DNA from 3 places in the Bradyrhizobium sp. UFLA05-108 genome. Region 1 is predicted to be linked to each of the others. Evidence: predicted binding sites of a transcription regulator. Region 1 holds the regulator's gene; each other region holds the start of a gene.
What was found. The regulator PhoB, encoded in region 1, activates phosphate uptake and scavenging genes when phosphate is short. The targets are predictions, from matches to a motif close to TGTCATNNANCTGTCAT.
Positions count from the first base shown of each region.

Region 2: the regulator PhoB is predicted to act here: its motif matches at 1,878-1,894, upstream of pstS (phosphate ABC transporter substrate-binding protein PstS).
Region 3: the regulator PhoB is predicted to act here: its motif matches at 2,069-2,085, upstream of SO140_RS08250 (DUF47 domain-containing protein).

Region 1 covers NZ_JBANAZ010000001.1:273,435-276,710, forward strand. Annotated here, with positions in the region: gene pstB (phosphate ABC transporter ATP-binding protein PstB) at 1-460, shown strand, start outside; gene phoU (phosphate signaling complex protein PhoU) at 472-1,188, shown strand; gene phoB (phosphate regulon transcriptional regulator PhoB) at 1,203-1,910, shown strand; gene SO140_RS01195 (GcrA family cell cycle regulator) at 2,136-2,648, opposite strand; gene SO140_RS01200 (aspartate aminotransferase family protein) at 3,104-3,276, shown strand, end outside.
Region 2 covers NZ_JBANAZ010000031.1:3,268-6,543, reverse strand. Annotated here, with positions in the region: gene SO140_RS22545 (hypothetical protein) at 1-333, opposite strand, end outside; gene pstS (phosphate ABC transporter substrate-binding protein PstS) at 781-1,833, opposite strand; gene SO140_RS22535 (cation:proton antiporter domain-containing protein) at 2,020-3,276, opposite strand, start outside.
Region 3 covers NZ_JBANAZ010000008.1:111,692-114,967, forward strand. Annotated here, with positions in the region: gene sugE (quaternary ammonium compound efflux SMR transporter SugE) at 1-286, shown strand, start outside; gene SO140_RS08245 (inorganic phosphate transporter) at 279-1,283, opposite strand; gene SO140_RS08250 (DUF47 domain-containing protein) at 1,383-2,027, opposite strand; gene SO140_RS08255 (branched-chain amino acid ABC transporter permease) at 2,183-3,151, opposite strand; gene SO140_RS08260 (branched-chain amino acid ABC transporter permease) at 3,153-3,276, opposite strand, start outside.

The DNA of each region.
Region 1 (3,276 bases):
GACGATCTACGAGAACATCGCCTTCGGCATCCGCCTCTATGAGAAGATCTCCAAATCGGAGATGGACGTCCGCGTCGAGAAGGCGCTGCGCGGCGGCGCGCTGTGGAACGAGGTCAAGGACAAGCTCAACGCCTCCGGCCTGTCGCTCTCCGGCGGCCAGCAGCAGCGTCTCTGCATCGCCCGCACCGTGGCGGTGCGTCCCGAGGTGATCCTGTTCGACGAGCCCTGCTCGGCGCTCGATCCGATCTCGACCGCTAAGGTCGAGGAGCTTATCCAGGAGCTCGCCGAGAACTACACGATCGCGATCGTCACCCACAACATGCAGCAGGCGGCGCGCGTCTCGGACAAGACCGCCTTCATGTATCTCGGCGAGCTGATCGAGTTCGACGAGACCAGCAAGATCTTCACGTCGCCCAGCGACCGGCGTACCCAAGACTACATCACCGGCCGCTTCGGCTGAGGAGACAGGAAATGGCTTCTGAACATACCGCAAAGGCCTTCGACACCGACCTGCAAGAGCTCACGCGGCTCGTTGCGGAGATGGGCGGCCTTGCCGAGCGCATGATCGTCGATTCCGTCGATGCGCTGATCCGCCGTGACGTCGCGCTCGGCCAGCGCGTGGTGGCAACCGACGCCGAGATCGACGCGCTCCAGAAGAAGATCGAGGAGCGCGCCGTGCTCACGATCGCGCGCCGCCAGCCGATGGCGGTCGACTTGCGCGAGATCGTTGGCGCCATGCGCGTCGCGACCGATCTGGAGCGGATCGGCGACCTTGCCAAGAACATGGGCAAGCGCGTCGCCGCGCTCGAGACCGATTTCCATCCGCTAAAGCTGTTCCGCGGCCTGGAACACATGACCGACCTCGTGCAGCAGCAGGTGAAGTCGGTGCTGGACGCCTATGCCGCGCATGACCTGCCGGCGGCGATGGTGGTGTGGAAAGGCGACGAGGAGGTCGACGCGATCTGCACCTCGCTGTTCCGCGAGCTCCTCACCTACATGATGGAGGATCCGCGCAACATCTCGTTCTGCATCCATTTGATGTTCTGCGCCAAGAACATCGAGCGGATCGGCGACCATGCGACCAACATCGCCGAGACCGTTTTTTACATGATCGAAGGTCAGGCCATCGCCGACAAGCGCCCGAAGGGCGACATGACGACCTTCGCCACGACCGTGCCGAACACTTAAGGAGCGACGACGCCATGGGCGCACGCATTCTGGTTGTTGAGGACGAGGAAGCGCTGACCGAGCTATTGCGCTACAACCTCGAAGGCGACGGCTACGATGTCGAGACGGTGATGCGCGGCGATGACGCCGACACCCGCCTCAAGGAGCATATCCCCGACCTGATCGTGCTCGACTGGATGCTGCCGGGCCTGTCCGGCATTGAGCTGTGCCGCAGGCTTCGCGCCAGGCCCGAGACCAAGCAGCTGCCGATCATCATGCTCACGGCACGCGGCGAGGAGAGCGAGCGGGTGCGGGGGCTTGCGACCGGCGCCGACGACTACATCGTCAAGCCGTTCTCGGTACCTGAGTTGCTCGCGCGCGTGAAAGGCCTGCTCCGGCGTGCAAGCCCCGAGCGGCTTGCGACCATACTCGCCTACGGCGACATCGAGCTCGACCGCGAGAAGCGTCGCGTCGCGCGCTCCGGACGGCCGATCGACCTCGGCCCGACCGAATATCGCCTCTTGGAGTTCTTCCTGGAGCATCCCGGCCGGGTGTTCTCGCGTGAACAGCTGCTCGACAGCGTCTGGGGCCGTGACATCTATATCGACGAGCGCACCGTCGACGTCCACATCGGCCGTCTGCGCAAGCTGCTCAATCTCGGCCGCGAGCAGGACCCGATCCGCACCGTCCGTGGCGCCGGCTACGCGCTGGACGATCGTTTCGCGAAGGCGGAGCAGACTTAAGGTTTGCAGGTGGCAGCGGTGATCCAGCGGGCTGCCGCCACATTCTCCGATGTCGTCCCTGCGAAAGCAGGGACCCATAACCACGGGGAGTGGTTTGGCGAAGACTCGGAGTGATCTTCCCGCGCAATAACTGCGCCCTGGATTATGGGTCCCTGCTTTCGCAGGGACGACATCCAATTTGTTGAACCATCGTTGCGCGTCGGCCAGCCCCGCGCGCTGATGACCTCAGCGCGTGCCGGGCTTGGCCGGTGCGCGTCGGCGGTCCGCCGCCGGCTGGTAGGCGACGCGCGAATGCTGCGCGCAGTAGGGCAGGCCCGAGAGCGACTTGCCGCCACAGAAGAAGAAATCCGGGCTCGAGGGATCGCCGACAGGCCAGTGGCAGGTCGCCTCGTTGAGCTCGAGCAGCGACAGGCGCTGGCTCATCGGAACGACGTTGTCGTAGGTGATCGGATCGGGCTCGACCTCGACCTCGAAGGCCTGGGCGAGGGCGGTGTTGCCGCGCGAGATCGGGCGGCTCACCCGCATCATGTGCTGTGCGGGGCGCGCCTTGCGGGGCCGGGGAGCCGCCGAGGACGGGCTCTTGGCGCGACCGGACAGGCCCAGCCGGTGCACCTTGCCGATTACGGCGTTGCGCGTCACATTCCCGAGCTCGGCAGCGATCTGGCTGGCCGAAAGCCCGGCTTCCCAGAGCTTTTTCAATTGCTCGACGCGATCGTCGGACCAGGTCAAAACCGTCATTGCACCCTTCCCTTCGCCGCGCGCCTGCCAATCCTTGGGGCCGCGTGGCGATGTCTAAGCCTCGAAAAACCCGTGCCCCCAGAATCCCTTAAGGCTCGCCGGGCGCGAAAAACGCACCTGAACGTTACGCCGGTACATGAGGACTAAGAGGATCAGAACTGCTGCACGAGATGTCGTATCTGACACGGTAAACGCTACAATATGGCGTGACTCCCGCGCAAGAGTCTGCGGCTCCGCGTCCACATGTTCCGTCGCTAAAAGAACTCAAAATCGCCACCGCAAGACTACGGGTCAGGCGCCTTGCAGGGCCTTCTGGCGGCATTGACAGCGGTTTTTCCAAGCATAAAATGGTGACACGTGCCGCCCTTAAAAGGCGGCACGTTTCGTTTTCCGGGCAGGTCAATGATGCGCTGCGCAAGGCAGCCTCAGCCGGCCCCAACATCCAAGTGACCGCCATGACCAAGAGCGCCGCGACGCATCTGCTTCCCGTTTTCGCCAGGGCCGAGCTCGGCTTCGAGCGCGGCGAAGGCTGCTGGCTGGTCGCAACCAATGGAGAGCGCTATCTCGATTTCACGTCGGGCGTCGCCGTGAATGCGCTCGGTCACGCGCATCCGCATCTGGTCGGGGC
Region 2 (3,276 bases), on a different contig from region 1:
CGGCGCTTGATCAGGCTTGGCGACAGATTTGATCTTGGCCGTGCAGAAGGTGATCACGAAGTTTGTTCGCTTGCACTTACCCTCCATAGCCTGCAAGTCATACGCTGGCTGCCAGGTTCCGGCCAGGCGATGGTCGCGCACGATGTCCGGACCATAGCTGACAAACAGCCCGTAAAGCCCCCCGCAACAAGCGAGAAACAGGATGAGCCAGCGAAGCGGGCCGCCTGTCGCCTGAGCCGCGTCGGTGCCGGCCGAGCTTCGTGCAGCAGCCATGTCGACGTTAAGAGCTTGTGCACCGGCACCAACTCCGGATTGACGCTTGCCGAACGACATTGTGGTTACTCCTGACACTGAAGTCGCCTGCTACCTAAGGATGAACCCCATAAGACTTCGCTAAGAAGTATCGACGAATTATCAGGATGCAGACATCGTTAACGCTGGCGGCCGTGCCCCTGTCGACGCGACGGAACGGAGATTTTCGTATTTTCCGACACAATTTGACGCGTCGCGGCAAATCAGGTGCATGATGTCATTGTCGCAACACGTGGGGACGACCTAGCCAGCCCTGTTGGGCCTCTGGCTCTCATGACCTGCAGACGGCTCTCGGACGAATGTGGTGACGTCAGGTGTTGTCCATGGCGGACGAGAGAGAGGATGTGGCCATGTCGACGCGATTGAGCCCAAGCCGTCGTTCCGTTGCGACCCAATTCCCCATCGCTCATTTGATGTGACGGTTCGCGAGACCCTAGGCGATCGGCATACCAACGCCACACACAAATGTCATTGCTTGCTGGCGGCCGATGCCGACATCGTGGAGGCTTGAAGGCTCTGCTGCCAATACGACTCGATCTGCTGGATCAACGCGGCCGGCAGGGGAACGTAGTTGAGCATTTCGGCCTGGGACTTGCCGCTTTCCAGAGACCAGCGAACGAAGTCGATGGTGGTTGTCGACCTCTCCGGCGATTTTGGCTGCTTGTGCATCAACACGAATGTCGTGGCCGTGATGGGGTATGCATCTTCCCCGGGAGCATTGGTGAGAACGAGATAGAAATCTTTCGCCGTCGTCCAGGCTGCGCTCGAGGCTGCTGCCTGGAATGATTTGGCGTTGGGGCTGACGAAGTTGCCGGCGCTGTTCTGGACCACGCCGAAGGAAATCCTGTCGAGCCGCTGCAGCGCGTAGGAATATTCAAGGTAGCCGATCGAGCCGGGGACCAGACTGACGAGCGAGGCGACGCCATCATTGCCTTTTCCGCCCAGCCCGAGCGGCCACTCGACCGAGGTACCCTCGCCTACGCTTGCCTTCCATTGCGCGCTGATCTTCGAGAGATAGTTCGACCAGTTGAACGTCGTCCCGGATCCATCGATGCGATGGACGACGGTGATCGGCTTGGCCGGCAGCTTCAGATCGGGGTTGACCGCCTGAATGGCTGGATCATCCCATGATCTCAGCCTGCCGAGGTAGATGTCCGCCAGCATCTGGCCCGTGAAGCGAATCTGGCCCGGCTTCACGCCCTCGATATTGACAACCGGGACGACGCCCCCGATCACGATCGGAAATTGCATCATGTCGAGCTTCTGCAACTCTTTCGGGTCAAGCGGCATATCGGTCGCGCCGAAATCGACGGCTTCCTTCTTGATCAAGCCGACGCCAATGCTCGAGCCCACCGCCTGATAACTGACGGTATTGCCGGTCGTTGCCTTGTAGGCGTCGATCCATTTCGCCATCACGGGCGAAACGAAAGTGGAGCCCGCACCCCTGGTCTCGGCGGCCAGGCTCTGGGTCGCAACGACAAGGGCGATGAAGATGATCGGTAGCCTGAGATGCGCCATCATGGACTCAACCCTATCAAGTCGAGCAGAGCAGCAGGTGTGGCCTATGTCACAAAAATGTAACAAAAACGAAATGTCGGCGCCAGCCAATTTCGCACTTCGCTTTGGCTCCCAAAGTATCCCGCTTGTGAGTGGCCAAGCGTGGACCAAGGCGGGTAACCGCGACCTGCAAGGCGCAGAGATGAAGTGCTAGGCTTTCTCCGCGGGAGTCCGGCGTGCCTCGCCGCTCGACACCAGGAGCACCGAAACCTTCGACTGCCTGAGCACCGCATCAGCGACGCCTCCAAAGGAGAGATGATCGGCCTGGATGCGGTCGACGCCCATGACCACGAGATCGACATCGGTGGTGTCGATCTCACGGAGGATCGCCGCCTCCGGCGCGCGGTTCACGCGCAACGTCGTCGTGATGTCGACGTCGTAACGAGCGGCGAGATCGCTTGTGTCCTTGAGGATGCCCTCCTCCTTGGTCAGTCCGCGGGACGTACCACGCTGCGCGCCCTTGTCCCGGGTCGTCGCCACATAGACGACGCGGAGCGAGCCTGATCCCGCCTGCGCCAGCGCGACCGCAACTTCCGCGCCGCGCTTGGAGACGCCGCTGCCGGAGACCGGAACGAGAATGTTGAATGCGTCGGGCATCGGTTGCTTCAAGTGCTTGCCTTTGGCCGCCACGATCGCAAGCGGCCCTTCGAACTCCGCTGCGACATCCTCGACCTTCCTGTCGAAACGATCCTTGGTCGCGGTAACCTTGTCGACGCCCACGACCAGGAGGTCAAATCCCTTCCGCGCTTCGTCGGCGATCGCTTCGCCCAGCTCCGCCCGCCGGGTTCGCGTGATGACGTCGACGTGGCCGCCCTCTCCGCCGCCAATGCCGGCGACAGCTTCGGCGGCTCTCTTCACCACGGCTTCGTGACTCTCCCCTTCGCTGACTCCCTTTTCTTGTTCCTTCGCTCGTCGGCCAATTTGCAGCACCGTGATCGGCAGGCCACGCATGCCGGCGACCAGGCCCGCGATGTGGGCGGCAAAGGTAGCGTTGACGCTTTCGTCGACGGCCAGCAGGGGCCGCTCGAGATTGGCGACAAAACCGCGCTTCTCGAACTCCTCGCGCTCGAGCCGCTCCTTCTCCTCCCTGCTCATCGGCAGCTTCGACAGTGCCACGCGCAGCATCGGCGGCATTGCCATTGTCGTCACGATCGCCATCGTCACGATCATCGTGAACAAGTTCTGGCTGAGCACGCCGATGGAAAGGCCGATGGTCGCGATGATGACCTCGGTCGAGCCGCGCGCGTTCATCCCGCTCGCGAGCGCCAGCGATTCCCGGTAGCTCAGACCGCCTATGGTCCCGCCGACGAAGGCGCCGCCGAACTTGCCGACACTCGCGATCAGGACGAGCAGGCCGGTGAGCATCAGGAGATGGGGATCGCGGAGCACCGTGAGATCTGCGCTGAG
Region 3 (3,276 bases), on a different contig from region 1:
TCTTTTGGAGGTCGGCTGGGCGATCGGCCTCAAATACACAGATGGTTTCTCGCGGCTCGTTCCATCCGTGCTCACGCTCGCCGCCATGGCCGGCAGCGTCATCCTGCTCGGATTGGCGCTGAAGTGGCTGCCGATTGGAACCGCTTACGCGGTCTGGACCGGGATCGGCGCGGTCGGCACCGCAGCCCTGGGGATCATCCTGTTCGGCGAGCCGGCCACGGCGCTGCGCCTCGCCAGCATTGGGCTGATCGTGGGCGGCATCGTCGGGTTGAAGCTCGTTACCTGAAAAACTGCACCGCCCACCAGGAGAGTCCCGCGACGATCGCGGACGCCGGTATCGTGATCACCCAGGCATAGACGATCGAGCTTGCCACGTTCCAGCGCACCGCCGAGACACGGCGGGCGGCACCGACACCGACGATCGCGCCGGTGATGGTGTGGGTGGTCGACACGGGCACGCCGAGAAAGGTCGCCATGAACAGGGTTGCCGCACCGCCGGTCTCGGCGCAAAAACCCTGCATCGGCGTGAGCTTGGTGATGCGCAGGCCCATCGTGCGCACGATCCGCCAGCCGCCCATCAGGGTGCCCATCGCCATCGCCGCCTGGCACGACAGCACCACCCAGAACGGCACGTAAAACTCACCGCTCAGTTGGCCCTGCGAGAAGAGCAGCACGGCGATGATGCCCATGGTCTTCTGGGCGTCATTGCCGCCATGCCCGAGCGAATAGAGCGAGGCGGAGGCGAATTGCAGGATGCGGAAGGCGCGGTCGACGGCGAACGGCGTCGAGCGCACCGAGGCCCAGGAGACGATCGCAACCAGCATCATCGCCAGAAGGAAGCCGACCAGCGGCGAGAGCACGATCGCCAGCACGGTCTTCGTCAGCCCGCTCCAGACCGCGGCCGAAATCCCGGCCTTGGCCATGCCGCCGCCGACGAGGCCGCCGATCAACGCATGTGACGACGACGACGGAATGCCGAGCGCCCACGTGACGATGTTCCAGATGATAGCGCCGACAAGAGCCGCAAAGATCACCTGGGCGTCGACGATCGAGGGATCGATGATCCCCGTGCCGATGGTCTGGGCGACGTGCAGGCCGAACACCATGAAAGCGACGAAATTGAAGAACGCAGCCCAGAACACCGCGAATTGCGGCCGCAACACGCGGGTCGAGACGATGGTGGCTATCGAATTGGCGGCGTCGTGCAGGCCGTTCAGGAAATCGAACAGCAGCGCGACTGCGATCAGTCCGACCAGGATGGGAAGACCCAACACGGCATCCACGGCGCGGTTCCTGTTTTAAGATTTGCGCATGATCTCGGCGCAAACGCGCTCCGCGTTTGTCGCGAGGGAAAACCGCTGCACACTTTTCCGGATCATGCGCTAGACCTGTTCGATGACGATGCTGTTGATCTCGTTCGCGACGTCGTCGAAGCGGTCCGCGACTTTCTCGAGGTGATCGTAGATCTCGACACCCACGATGAAATCCATCGCGTTGCCGTCGCGGTGCTTCAAGAACAGCTCCTTCAGCCCGATGTCATGGAGATCGTCGACCCGCCCCTCCAGCTTGGTCAGTTCCTCCGTAATGGCGGTCAGCATGGCGACGTTCTTGCCGATCTCCTGAAGCAGCGGCAGCGCGCGGCCCACCAGGTTGGCGCACTCGATCAAAAGCCCGCCGATCTCACGCATCGGCGGCTCGAAGGCGCGGACCTCGAACAGCATCACAGCCTTGGCGGTCTGCTGCATCTGGTCGATGGCGTCGTCCATCGAGGTGATCAGGTTCTTGATGTCGCCGCGGTCGAACGGGGTGATGAAGGTGCGGCGCACCGCGGTCAGCACTTCGCGCGTGATGTTGTCGGCATCATTCTCGAACTGGTTGACGCGCTGGCAATAGACCGGCGTCTCCTCGCCGCCGTTCAGCATGCCCTGGAGCGCGATGGAGCCGTGGATCACGGTCTGGGCGTGGCGGTCGAACAGATCGAAGAACCGTTCCTCCTTGGGAAGGAAGGCGCGAAACCAACGCATCATGGGGATAATTGCCGGGTTGAGATTGGCCGGTCCGGGAGGACTGTCACCAAATTGTCATAGACCATTTTCAGGCCGCGCGCGTGCCACGTCACGTCGCCCGAAGCACTTCATCCACCACTTTCAAGAACCGCGAAAACAGGCTTTTGATCAAATGCTTACAGAGATCTCCGGAAGTAATGCGCGATTTCGCCGACGACGCCGCGGCGGAAGGTGAGCACGCAGATCACGAAGATCGCGCCCTGAATCACCGTCACCCACTGGCCGTAGCTCGCCAGGTACTGCTGCATGGCGATGATCACGAAGGCGCCCACCACGGGCCCGAAAATGGTGCCGAGACCGCCGACCAGCGTCATCAGCACCACCTCACCGGACATCGACCAGTGCACGTCCGTGAGCGAGGCGTTCTGCGCCACGAACACCTTCAGTGAGCCCGCAAAGCCCGCCAGCGTGCCTGAAAGGATGAAGGCCAGCAGCTTGTACTGATCGGTGCGGTAGCCCAGCGAGATCGCGCGCTGCTCGTTCTCGCGGATCGATTTCAGGACCTCGCCGAAGGGCGAGTTGATGATGCGGTAGATCAGCAGGAAGCCGGCGAGGAAGCCGACCAGCACGACGTAATAAAGCATCGTCGCCTTGGAGAGATCGAAGATCCCGAACAGATGGCCCTGCGGAATGCCCTGAATGCCGTCTTCGCCATGCGTGAACGGCGCCTGCAAGTAAATGAAATAGAGGAGCTGCGACAGCGCCAGCGTGATCATCGAGAAGTAGATGCCCTGGCGGCGGATCGAGATGTAGCCGGTCACGATCGAGAGCACGAAGGCTGCGGCAACGCCAGCGAGAATACCGAGCTCCGGCGGCAGCGCCCACACCTTCAGCGCATGCGCGCTGCAATAGCCGGCAGTGCCGAGGAACATCGCGTGGCCGAACGACAAGAGGCCGCCATAGCCGATCAGCAGGTTGAAGGCGCAGGCGAGTAGCGCGAAGCACAGCGCCTGCATCACGAAGAACGGATAGATGCTGGTGAACGGCACGGCAGCCAGGGCCAGCGCCATGAATACGAAGACGATCATTTCGTCGCGCATCGCGCGCGCCGTCACTGGCAAGGTGTCGTCAGTCAAGGCTGTCATATCAGGCCGCCCTTCCCGTCAGTCCCGTTGGCTTCACAAGCAGCACCAGCACCATCAGCACGAACACGACGGTGTTGGAGGCCTCAGGGTAAAAATACTTGGTCAGGCCTTCGATCACCCCGAGC